DNA from 3 places in the Vibrio sp. A37 genome. Region 2 is predicted to be linked to each of the others. Evidence: predicted binding sites of a transcription regulator. Region 2 holds the regulator's gene; each other region holds the start of a gene.
What was found. Region 2 encodes CRP, which controls carbon source genes, mostly activating them, when cyclic AMP is high. Its sites were predicted from a motif close to TGTGANNNNNNTCACA; they were not measured.

Region 1 (4,256 bases), on a different contig from region 2:
CAATTCTGAATGGTTTTGCGCAAAAGAAATCATGGCTGCAATAAGTAGGTTCTTATTTGTGTCTGTGACAAGGTTTTTCTCTTTAGCTTGTTGCTGAATCCAAGTGAGGTTCGTTTCTGCTTTCTGGTACTCTCCTAAGTAGAAGTGTGCTCGAACCACATTTCTCCATTGCAACTGTGAAAAGTGATTGATGGCTTTGTCTGGTCGCGTTGTATGCTTGAGCCACTGCTCTATTGAGAGTTTATCGTCGATTGCTCGCCAATAGAGCAATAATGACAGATATGCATTTGCAGTCCAGTCTACGTGATACGTGGATTGACTGAGCAACTCTTCGATTTTGCTAACAAACGCCTTTGCGGTATCAATCTCTCCTCGTCGTAGCGCTATTCTTGTGAGCATAGAGTAAGAATGTAAGTGTTTGCTCTCCATTTTGGGGCCAAGAGTGTCTATCCCACCAAACGCACATTGTTCGGCTTCCTCCAATCGATTCCAACTCCACAACGTTTGTGCCCTTATTCGAAGTAAGAACTCATGCAAAGGAATTTGATGCAATTGATGGTCTTCGATGAGTTTGAATGCGCTATCATGAATTTCAAAGGAAGCTTGCGCGTACCCTTGGGCAAACAGGATTTCGCTTTGTTGGAGAATGGCCCATAGTGCTTGGTGATAAATTTGATATTGACGTGCTAATTTCTCAGCTTGTTGCATCATTGGTAGGGCACGATCTAGATGGCCGATGACATGGTTAACTTCAGCTATCACGGAGGTTGCGACAATACGACTGTGAAAGCTTGTTTGATCTAGTTGACTGAGAGCTAGCTCTGCTAGTTGTAGGGCAGCTTCAGGTTCATTCTCGTTGATCGCAACTTGTGCCCTTAATGCATTGAATTCTGCCTGCAACTCTGTTGAAAGCTTAACACCCAGAGTGGCCATTTGAGCATCTGCTTTTTGTAGTAGTGCTCCAACCTTTTCGAACTGATGCTGACTTTGCGCTAGCCAAGCTTGTAATAAACATAGAGTAGGGTGGGTATAGAGAGAAATAGGATCTAAGCTGCTTATTGCTAACTCAACAGTATGAAGCTCCCCATTGTTAAACAGTTCCCAGCCTTGCTTGCTTAGAATTTCCGCCACTAGCTTATGGTCATTTGACTGCCTAGCATGCTTCAAAGCTTGAACGGGAGAACCTTGATTTAACCACGCTTGGGAAGCGCTAGTATGTAGTTCTTGTTCTCTGAGTGGCATTAACGCTCTTCTTTGATGAGAAAGAAATTCAGCAAACAAATTGTGAAACTTATACCAATTATTTTCTCCTTCAAGACGATGGACGAACATTCCTGAGCGGTGCAATGACTCAATAATATTGAGAGCGTCTTTTCTATTCGTCACTTCTTGCGCGAGTTCATCATTAAAGTGATCTAGGATCGCGCATTGCATTAGAAATATTTTGGTCTCTTCATCAAGAAGATTAAAAGCTTCTTCTGCCAAATAGTCCCACAAATGTTCGTGATTGAATGAGTGAATAGATTCAGCAGTTTGCTTGAGCGTTTTTTCTTGGTTTTGAGTTTGAAGAGCGATGAGCTGAAGCGCCGAAGGCCAGCCTTCTACATAACCGGTTAAATGCTCAGCTATCGTGCGGTCAACTTCACCAGCTTCCTTCTGATTTAGAAAGCGCATGGTTTCATTGGTATCAAACGCTAATTGCTCAGTACCAATTTCAATGACTTGTCCTCTAACTCTTAAATTAGCAATGCCTAGAGGAGGTAGAGTTCTGCTTGTTATCACCAACGTAATATTTTCAGGCAAGTGTTTCAGGAAAAAGCGCATCGATTCGCCAATTTCATCATGATTGATGAGATGAAAATCATCAATAGCGACATAACACTCTTCTTTGAATTCGATCAAACTTGACAGCACGTCACTAAAAAGCGCTGTGAGTGATGAGAATTGTCGCTTTTCAGCAACGGACAACGCTTTAATGCAGGTATTTTTGGTCGCGTTGTTTAGTGCTCGAAGAAAATAAGTGATAAAGCTATACGTGCCGTTATCACTATCGTCAACGCTATACCAACCGACATTAGGTTTGTCAGACAACCACGAAGATGCCGCCGTCGTTTTGCCATAACCAGCAGGAGAGATAAACAGTACCAGTTTGGAAAACTTGGCTTTGCGAAGACTTTCAACAATTTTGGATCGAACAATCGTATTGTGAGAAAAGTTGGGTCGGGTAAGTTTAGATGGAATCCACATATTGTATAACTATCCCTGTAAATAGAAGTACTACAAAGCTAACCAAAAAGCTTTGGTTTAACTTACGTACCGACAACATAGATTATTAGAAGACATATTGTAATTCCTCTACGCCTTTTGAATGTGATCTTTATCTCGTTTTGTTGGGTGTTTTTAAGCCTCATTGATTTTTGTCGTTTCAATATACTTCCAAGCATATGAAAGTTAATAATTTTAATTGCTGAGCAAATATTACATCTCCATTTCAGAAATTATCTGATGACTCAAAAGAGAGATAGGGAATAGTACCATGCTCTACGCCCTATCTCTCCACCTCATCTCGTCCTAGTTAGGATGAGGTAAATATTGTTTACCTATTCCACAATTGATACTTGTGTCATGTTGCGCGCCAAATCAGTGAGGGAAGAGGGTATGAAATCAAAGCAAGCAACCTCCTTTAATAAGGAACAATTTCAAGCAAGTGTTAAAAAGCATTTATATGCGACCTATGCAACAACAGTAGAAAAAGCGGATAAACACGCTTGGTTTTTAGCGGTAGGTAGAGCACTTGCTGAGTTAACAACTTGCGAATTACTTTGTACAGAGCAAGACGAAAAAATTCGAAATGCGAAAAGTGTCAACTATCTCTCTCTCGAATACTTGATAGGTCGATTAACGGGTAACAACTTAATTAGTATGGGCGTCTATCAACATGTCGCAGAGGCAATGGAAGAGCTGGGGCAGAACCTCTCAGATTTGTTAGAGGAGGAGCGTGATCCTTCACTCGGAAATGGAGGTTTGGGCCGCTTAGCCGCTTGCTTTATGGACTCCTTAGCAGCGCAAGAATTTCCAACCGTTGGCTATGGTTTACATTACGAGTATGGGTTGTTTAAACAATCATTCGACCACGGTCACCAAGTTGAAACGCCAGATGCTTGGCGCGGTGTAGAAGGGTATCCTTGGGAAATCGCTAGGCCCGATCTTGCACAAGAAATTGGATTTTACGGTTATGTAGAAACATACCAAGAAAACGGTCAAGAGAAACGTCGCTGGGTACCAGGTATGACCGTTAAAGCGATGCCTTGGGATATGCCTATTGTTGGTTATGAAAGTAATACGGTGTATCCATTGAGACTTTGGGAGTGTCAAGCTATCGCACCGTTTTCTCTAGAAAGTTTCAACAATGGTAACTATTTTGAGGCCCAGCACTCTCTCATTGATGCAGGTAACATCACTAAAGTTTTGTACCCCAATGACAACCATGAAAAAGGCAAAACACTTCGCTTGATGCAACAGTATTTCCACAGTGCTGCATCGATTCGCGATATTTTGCGCCGTCATGAGGAAGCAGGACACACATTAGCCTCTTTACCAAAATATGAAACAGTTCAACTCAATGATACTCATCCAACCATCTCAATTCCTGAGTTGATGCGCATTCTAATTGATGAAAAAGAGATGGAGTGGGATGAGGCATGGTCCATATGTTCAAAAACGTTCGCTTATACCAACCATACATTGCTACCAGAGGCCTTAGAGACATGGGATGAATCTTTGATTCAACGTTTATTGCCTCGTCATATGGAAATTATTTACCAAATTAACTACCTATTCTTGAAAGAAGTGCGAGCGAAATGGCCAGGTGATGTAGAAAAGCAGAGGAAATTATCCATTATTCAGGAAGGCTTCCACCGTATGGTTCGTATGGCCAATCTGTGTGTTGTGGGTTCCTATGCAGTAAATGGTGTAGCAGCAATGCACTCAGAGCTGGTTAAGCAAGATCTCTTCCCTGAGTTTAATGAGCTGTATCCGGGTAAATTACAAAATGTCACCAATGGAATTACTCCTAGGCGCTGGCTGAAATTCTGTAACCCAGGGTTGTCCCAGCTTATTACGGACAAAATTGGCAGCGAGTGGCCGACTCAGTTAAATCAACTTAAACAAATTGCCGCTTACGCCGATGACGCGAGCTTTCAAAAAGCGTTTATGGAAGTTAAGCACCAAAACAAGCAGCGCTTAGCCGATTGGGT
Region 2 (4,256 bases):
GTGCGCCAGGTAAAAGAAGCCTGTCTTGAACTACAAAACCAATTTCGAGGCAATGTTAATTTATTGCTTTTGCTCAAATGGTTAGATGAACAACAAGTCACTTTTAAAGAAGAGGATTGGCACAAGGTTGAGGAGTGCTTAGGCCGCTCAGAAACTCTGTTAAATAGTTATCGAGAGTTGCGTCGTAAATACAAGCAGCATTTACCAGACACCTTGTATAGAGAGTCACTGCAATTCGAATTACAACTAGAAAAGCAGCAACAATCCGATCTAGTCGAATGCATCAACACAATCCCTCTCGTAACCAATCAGGGCGCTCCGCTTACTTTGCGTTACTGCCGCCAGTTAGGGGGAGAACGTTTATATTCAGCGTTTTCTGCTCCAGCATCCAGATATACCTAAGCATAAAATATAACAGGGGAAGATGTGATTATACCGTGGCAAAAAATTGAGCCTGAAACACTGCGCAACCTCATCAGAGAGTTTGTATTGCGTGAAGGGACTGACTATGGTGAAAAAGAGATATCATTAGAAGATAAAATTGACCAAGTTAAGTCTCAACTCGAATCAAATGAAGCTTGTGTTGTCTTCTCAGAGCTGCATGAGACTGTAGATATACAGCTACGCAACACTTTTCAACATGATATTTCATAGCCCATTCACTTCCTGTTATAGTCAAGTGCAAACAGGTGAGTACGATTTAAGACAAGGTCCGTCATGTCAGCAAAACATCCGATAATAGCCGTCACTGGTTCCTCCGGTGCGGGAACAACTACGACTTCAGAAGCTTTCAGAAAAATGTTTAACATGATGAAAGTAAAGCCGGCTTGGGTTGAAGGGGACAGCTTTCATAAGTTTACTCGCCCAGAAATGGACGTCGAAATTAGGAAAGCCAGAGAACAAGGTCGTCACATCAGCTATTTTGGCCCTCAAGCCAATGATTTCCCCGCGTTAGAAGAATTCTTCAAGAAATTTGGTAATGAAGGTGTCGGAAAGGTTCGTCGATATCTGCACACCTTTGATGAAGCGGTTCCATACAATCAAATGCCAGGTACGTTTACGCCTTGGCAAGAGTTACCTGAAAACTCAGACGTACTTTTCTACGAAGGCTTACACGGTGGCGTCGTTGATGACGATGTCAATGTTGCCCAACACGTTGACCTACTTATTGGCATGGTCCCCATTGTAAACTTAGAATGGATTCAGAAATTTGTTCGTGATACTCGAGATAGAGGCCACTCCAGAGAAGCGGTCATGGACTCGATTGTTCGCTCAATGGATGACTATCTCAACTTCATTACACCACAATTTTCTCGAACTCATATCAATTTTCAGCGTGTCCCGACCGTCGATACTTCCAACCCACTCAACGCAAAGGGTATTCCTAGCCTAGACGAAAGCTTTGTGGTGATTCGCTTGCGTGGTATCAAGAACGTCGACTTTCCATACCTCCTAGCTATGATTGATGGTTCATTCATGTCTCGTCATAATACCCTTGTGGTACCTGGAGGTAAGATGAGTTTTGCCATGGAACTGATCGTCAGACCAATACTTCAACAACTGATCGAGACGGGCAAGATTGGTTAAAAATTAGACACCAGTCGTGTTTAGTTTTCATACCGTGATCCTATGCACACTTTTGCGCTTAAAATGGGGCCATCTACCCCATTAAAGTCAAGAAATCGAGCTCGAAAAAGGATACTATTTGAATGCGAGACACAAGATAGCTTGCAGCATAAGGAAAGAGTTCTTATCCTAATAAACCCATTGGGCTTAGCTAAAATACGGAAAGCAGCAAGCGTCCCCTGCAGAGGAAGTGAGATATTATGGTTCTAGGTAAACCTCAAACTGATCCAACGTTAGAATGGTTTCTTTCACATTGTCATATTCACAAGTACCCTTCAAAAAGCACGTTAATTCATGCGGGCGAGAAGGCGGAAACTTTATATTACATTGTTAAAGGTTCTGTAGCGGTTCTGATCAAAGACGAAGAAGGTAAGGAAATGATCCTTTCTTACCTAAATCAAGGCGATTTCATCGGTGAGCTCGGTCTATTTGAAGAGGATCAAGAGCGCACAGCATGGGTTAGAGCTAAGTCTCCTTGTGAGGTAGCAGAAATTTCGTTTAAGAAATTCCGCCAGCTAATCCAAGTTAACCCAGACATCCTGATGAGACTGTCTTCACAGATTGCAAGCCGTCTAAAAGTAACCAGTCAGAAAGTGGGCGATTTAGCCTTCCTAGACGTTACTGGACGTATTGCTCAAACGTTATTGAATCTTGCGAAACAACCAGACGCAATGACTCACCCTGACGGTATGCAAATCAAGATCACTCGCCAAGAGATCGGCCAAATAGTAGGTTGTTCTCGTGAAACGGTAGGTCGTATCTTGAAGATGCTCGAAGAGCAGAATCTAATTTCTGCACACGGTAAAACTATTGTGGTTTACGGTACTCGATAAGCATCGAACAACACCCTACGAAAAAACAGGCCACCTAAATCGGTGGCCGTTTTATTTCTGTCACTTTTTAGTGTGGTATTACTTTGAGTCCGTACTTTCAAAAATCTTATCTGCTGAAGCGGCAACAAAGCCTGGGTATAACTCACCACTTGCCATTGAGTAGCGTTTAGCAAATTCATAAAAGCCGCCCGGAATAGACTGAGCACCATCACTGAAGACTACATCGACTTTATCTGCCATTGTTGATGACTGCTCTAGCAACACTTCAGGGGAACCTTTCACTTCACCACCAGAGGTATTGATCCTAAAGCCAGCATCTCGCAAATAGTCATTGACGCCTTGCACCTCAGAAAATCGATTCAGTTGATTAACACTAACGGTAAAATGATTCGCACCATATCCATGCGCTGCGAGCCAAGCCGCATACTCACTTTCCTTAGCTAAAATCAGATAGTCTTGGTAACTGACTTGCCAAGGCCTTCCTGAATAAATGAAGTCATCAGCACCCACCACTTGTGAGGTCACTTGAGAAATCAGCGTTTTGACGATGCTTTGCACCTGAGGGGAAAATTTTTCAACTTCCAACTCACTAATGAACACTTTAGGCTGGGTCGAATCTGGATGCTCATAATGCTTAGCGACTAAGTGCTTACTTTCAAACACATAATCACCACACTCTTTGTAGCCAAGATCGATAAAGTGTTTTGCTAGCGCATCAAGACCAACCGGCGCTAAGTTAAATGTTCGCAAAGCAATGTGATCATTGATCAACGCTTCATCTTCTTGCAAAAGATCATGAACTTGATGGGCTGAAGGACACAACCTTTGGATGTAATCATTCCAGATTAACTGGAAAAATAATGCAGGCGTCATGACGTCTCCTTTTTACAATTTGATTCCTGGGCTTAGCGTATCTGGAAGCACTGTTGACTGCCCTTCCATTGAAGCCATAGGGTAAGCACAATAATCCGCTGCGTAGTACGCACTTGGCCTTAAATTACCCGACGCACCAGGTCCACCAAACGGAGCGTCACCACTTGCACCTGTCAGCTGCCTATTGCGATTCACGATACCCGCACGGATATGATCAACAAAATACTCCCACTCAGAATCTTTAGTAGACACTAAACCTGCGGACAAGCCATAGCGTGTGTCATTGGCTAGCTCTACCGCCTCTTGGAGCGTGCTGTATCTAACGACTTGGAGCAGCGGCCCAAAATACTCTTCATCAGGAAGTTCTTGAATAGCGCTTACATCAATAATTCCCGGTGTCACAAATGCAGCCTCACCCGCTTTCGCTTCGAGCAAACTTTGCCCTCCAAGAGATTGAAGGTTCTTTTGTGCATTCAAAATAAACTCAGCCGCTTGCATTGAGATCTGTGGCCCCATAAATGGTGCTGGCTCTGCAAACGGTTCACCCACTTGTATATTTTTTGTTGCTTCAACTAAACGAGACAGCAGCTGGTCACCTTTATCTCCTTTCGGAACGTAAAGACGCCTAGCGCAAGTACAACGTTGACCAGCACTAATAAATGCAGATTGGATAATGGTGTAAACCGTTGCATCAAGCTCACCAAACAGCTCGGATATCACCATTGGGTTATTGCCACCCATTTCCAATGCCAGCATTTTACCTGGTTGGCCTGCGAATTGGCGATGGAGGATGTGTCCCGTATTTGCGCTGCCCGTAAACAGCACACCGTCAATACCCCTTGCTTCGGCTAGAGCAATCCCTGTCTCTTTTGCACCCTGAACTAAGTTAATCACGCCATCGGGCAAACCAGCTTGTTGCCACAA
Region 3 (4,256 bases), on a different contig from region 2:
ATTTAGACGACTAAATTCATACTGATGAGGTTGGCTTTCAATGGAAATATTTTCCAAAACCCAGTCGTATAAACGACGGTTATCTTGGAACTCTAAAGTACACAGCGAATGAGTAATGTTTTCGATAGCATCAGAAATACAATGAGTGAAGTCATACATCGGATAAATGCACCACTTATCACCTGTTTGATGATGATGAGCAAATCGAACACGATATAACACAGGATCACGCATCACCATAAAAGAGGAACTCATATCAATCTTCGCTCGAAGACACGCTTTACCTTCTTCAAATTCGCCAGCACGCATTTTCTCAAACAGAGCTAGGTTTTCTTCAACACTACGGTCACGGTAAGGGCTTGGTTTGCCAGGCTCCTTCAGCGTACCACGATATTCACGAATTTCTTCTGATGTAAGTTCATCAACATACGCTAGACCTTTGTTAATAAGTTCAACTGCGTAGCCGTACAACTTGTCAAAGTAGTTTGACGAATAGCAAACGTCACCAGCCCACTCAAACCCGAGCCAATGAACATCATTCTTAATCGACTCTACATATTCAACTTCTTCTTTTTCTGGGTTGGTATCATCAAAACGCAAGTTACATTGGCCCTGATAATCCTGAGCAATACCGAAATTTAAACATATGGATTTCGCATGCCCAATATGCAGGTAACCATTAGGTTCTGGCGGAAAGCGGGTATGCACGCTAGTATGTTTACCATTCGCTAAATCTTTATCGATTATTTGGCGAATGAAATTCGACGGACGAGCCTCAATTTCACTCATCTATTGCACCTCAATGTATTCAGTATTCTCAAAACCCTAATATCTCTAACTGAGATATCTATCTTCGCCAATGATCCACGATTCTAGGGCGTTACACAATACGATTCGGTGAATTAATAAAATAATTTGTACAAACTGACGGAAAGATGCTCAACAATCAATCAACAAACAAAAAAAGCCTCCAAATGGAGGCCTTGAGCAATCATATAAAAGGTATTATTTCGGAAGTTTCACATCCGACAGGTCGTCGCCTGCTCCAATTGCTTTCATCTCGCCAGCGATAATTTCAGCAAGTGGACCAAGAATGACTTGTAAGTTATTCTCACCTAGCTTAACGACACCTTTCGCTCCGAGCTTTTTCAGTACCACTTCGTCAGCGACTGAGCGATCTTTTAAGGTTAATCGTAGGCGTGTAATACAAGCATCGATTGAGGTTAAGTTTTCTCTTCCGCCAAGTGCTTTTAGATATTGGCGAGCAAGCTCACCTTCAGCGCCTTCTTCTCCATCCACTGGCATATCTTCTTCATCTTCCCGACCTGGCGTTTTGAGATCCCAGAAGCGAATTGCAAAGTAGAAGATAACAAAGTAAATAACACCAAATGCTAAGCCAACAAATATCAACTCTAGTGGTTTCGTTGCTAAGCCCCAGTTTAGAACAAAGTCAATTAAGCCCGCCGAGAAACCAAATCCGTCAAGAATACCGAGATAGTTGGTCACGACCAAAGACAAACCAGTCAAAATTGCATGTATAACATAAAGTCCTGGAGCTAGGAACATGAACATGAACTCTGTAGGCTCTGTAATACCAGTCACGAAAGCAGTTAGAGCAACTGATATAAATAGGCCAGCAACATGTGGACGTCTATGTTTTGGAGCCGCTAGATACATTGCTAATACCGCACCAGGCAAACCGAACATCATGATTGGGAAGAAGCCTGTCATGAACACACCAGCGCTCTTATCACCAGCGAAGAAGCGGTTTAAATCACCAGTTTTAACGATGTCTGTAACTTTCTCGACTACAGTTGTAATTTCTGGAGTCACTGCATTTGCAAAGTGGAAAGTATGCGCTTGTCCTACAACAAGTTGCTTAGCCACTGCTGGGTCGACACATAGCTGAGTCACATTGTGCAGTACGCCAATAGGAGCAGTGATGATTTCTTGGCATGTACCTTGGCCGAACCACATATAGGCGTTTAACACGTAGTGCAAACCAACTGGAATTAACGCACGGTTTAGTGCACCGTAAATAAACTCACCTATATAGCCAGCATGAACAATACCGTGTGCTGCGGAGTTCAAGCCATGCTGTATTGTTGGCCAAACAATGCCTGCAATCGCGCCAGCAATTAACGCAAATAAACCTGCCATAATTGGAACGAGTCGTTTGCCCGCAAAGAAAGCAAGCCATTCTGGTAGACGAGTCTTGTGAAAGGCATTATATGAGTGGCCCGCGATAACCCCGGCAATAATACCGCCGAAGAACGACATATCGATATCTTTATTTATTGATTTAGTTGTAGCGACAAGTACGAAATAAGCAACTGCTCCCGCTAATCCTGCTGCACCAGCACCATCCTTGGATAAACCAATCGCTATTCCGAGTCCAAATAATAATGGAAGGTTTGTAAATATCGCACTACCTGCATCTGCCATAAAAGCAATATTAAGCAAGTCAGGTTGTCCAAGACGCAATAGAAGCGCCGCAACTGGTAACGTTGCAATAGGTAACATTAACGCTTTACCTAATTTTTGCGCATACCCAAGAATATTCACCTCAAGTTCCCCCTATAGGATTTTCGAATATTTGGTCGAGACACTTTTTTCGATGCCTCAATTTAGTCCAAATAAGTGTATGGCAATAAATTCGTATCGCAAATTAAAACCCTCACATGTGTGACAAATATCACTAAGATTTGATCAATTTAGTTATTTCCACTGGATGAAAAATGAAACTTATTTTACAATACAAAATATCAATCCACATGTTGTTGTTAATTCAGGGATGGCCAAAAAACTAACGAAATGTTAATTAGACAACAACTAAACTGGTATCGATAATGCCTTAGAATTAATGGGTTGATCAGATAATTTATCAAATAAATTAACTTTTGCAAACGAACAAGTAATAAGGATTGGCTAGCAATGTACGCGCTGACAAACTGCAATATTTATACTGGCAGAGACGTTCTTAGAGAGCATGCTGTCATTATCGACAATGACCTAATTGCTGGCATCTGCGCTTTAACTGAAGTGCCAAGCAATATCCAAACCATCGATTTAGATGGCGCAAACTTAAGCCCTGGTTTTATTGACTTACAGCTAAATGGCTGTGGCGGAGTGATGTTCAACAATGATATTTCATTAGACACTCTACAAACCATGCATGAAGCCAACCTACGCTCAGGTTGTACAAGCTACCTACCTACTCTGATTACATCAAGCGATGAAGATATGCGAAAGGCCATCGATGTCACCAGAGAGTACCAAAGCAAATTTAAAAACCAATCGCTTGGGCTTCATCTAGAAGGACCTTATTTAAACCCAGAAAAAAAAGGTATTCACTGCATCGACTACATTCGTCAACCCGCGACTTCTATGGTGGATTACTTGTGTGAGAATGCTGACGTGATTAAGAAAGTTACGTTGGCACCCGAAAAAAATGATCACCGCCATATTGAACAACTAAAGAAAGCAGGCGTCGTGGTTTCAATTGGCCACACCAACGCGACGTATGTTCAAGCAAGAGAAGGGTTTGAGTCTGGAATTACTTTCGCAACTCACCTATTTAATGCGATGACTTCCATCGCAGGTCGCGAGCCGGGAGTGGTTGGAGCTATTTATGACACGCCTGAAGTGTATGCTGGTGTTATTGCTGATGGATTTCATGTAGATTACGCCAATATTAGAATTGCGCATAGCCTGAAAGCGGATAAGCTAGTATTAGTGACCGATGCCACAGCACCAGCAGGCGCTGAAATTGATCACTTTATTTTTGCCGGTAAGAAAGTATATTACCGAGATGGCATGTGCATCGATGAAAGTGGCACACTAGGTGGCTCAGCACTAACAATGATAGAAGCTGTACAAAATACTGTTGAGCATGTTGGGATCGCTTTGGACGAAGCGCTTAGAATGGCCACGTTATACCCTGCTACCGCAATTGGGGTTCAAGATAAACTTGGACGAATCAAAGCGGGCATGGTAGCTAACTTAACGGCATTTGATAGCAACTTTAAAATCCAAGCGGCAATAGTTAATGGGATATACGAGCAAATTTAATAATGAATGGCGGACAAATTGGTAATGTAGACTTAGTAAAGCAACTGAATAGCGCGGCTGTTTATCGACTCATCGATCAACAAGGCCCGATCTCTAGAATTCAAGTTGCCGATATCAGTCAGCTCGCCCCCGCGAGCGTTACCAAAATTACCCGTCAATTACTTGAACGTGGCTTAATCAAAGAA

Region 1: malT (HTH-type transcriptional regulator MalT) is a predicted target of CRP. The motif match lies at 2,370-2,385, and genes of this name have one in related genera.
Region 3: nagE (N-acetylglucosamine-specific PTS transporter subunit IIBC) is a predicted target of CRP. The motif match lies at 2,685-2,700, and genes of this name have one in related genera.

What each region holds. Positions count from the first base shown of each region.
Region 1 is NZ_JBLNLI010000001.1:253,548-257,803, reverse strand. It holds gene malT (HTH-type transcriptional regulator MalT) at 1-2,247, opposite strand, end outside; gene ACM2FC_RS01105 (glycogen/starch/alpha-glucan phosphorylase) at 2,659-4,256, shown strand, end outside.
Region 2 is NZ_JBLNLI010000005.1:160,700-164,955, forward strand. It holds gene ACM2FC_RS10860 (TIGR02444 family protein) at 1-402, shown strand, start outside; gene ACM2FC_RS10865 (YheU family protein) at 427-654, shown strand; gene ACM2FC_RS10870 (phosphoribulokinase) at 718-1,587, shown strand; gene crp (cAMP-activated global transcriptional regulator CRP) at 1,827-2,459, shown strand; gene ACM2FC_RS10880 (DUF1338 domain-containing protein) at 2,538-3,332, opposite strand; gene astD (succinylglutamate-semialdehyde dehydrogenase) at 3,345-4,256, opposite strand, start outside.
Region 3 is NZ_JBLNLI010000003.1:131,070-135,325, reverse strand. It holds gene glnS (glutamine--tRNA ligase) at 1-789, opposite strand, end outside; gene nagE (N-acetylglucosamine-specific PTS transporter subunit IIBC) at 1,006-2,565, opposite strand; gene nagA (N-acetylglucosamine-6-phosphate deacetylase) at 2,935-4,071, shown strand; gene nagC (DNA-binding transcriptional regulator NagC) at 4,074-4,256, shown strand, end outside.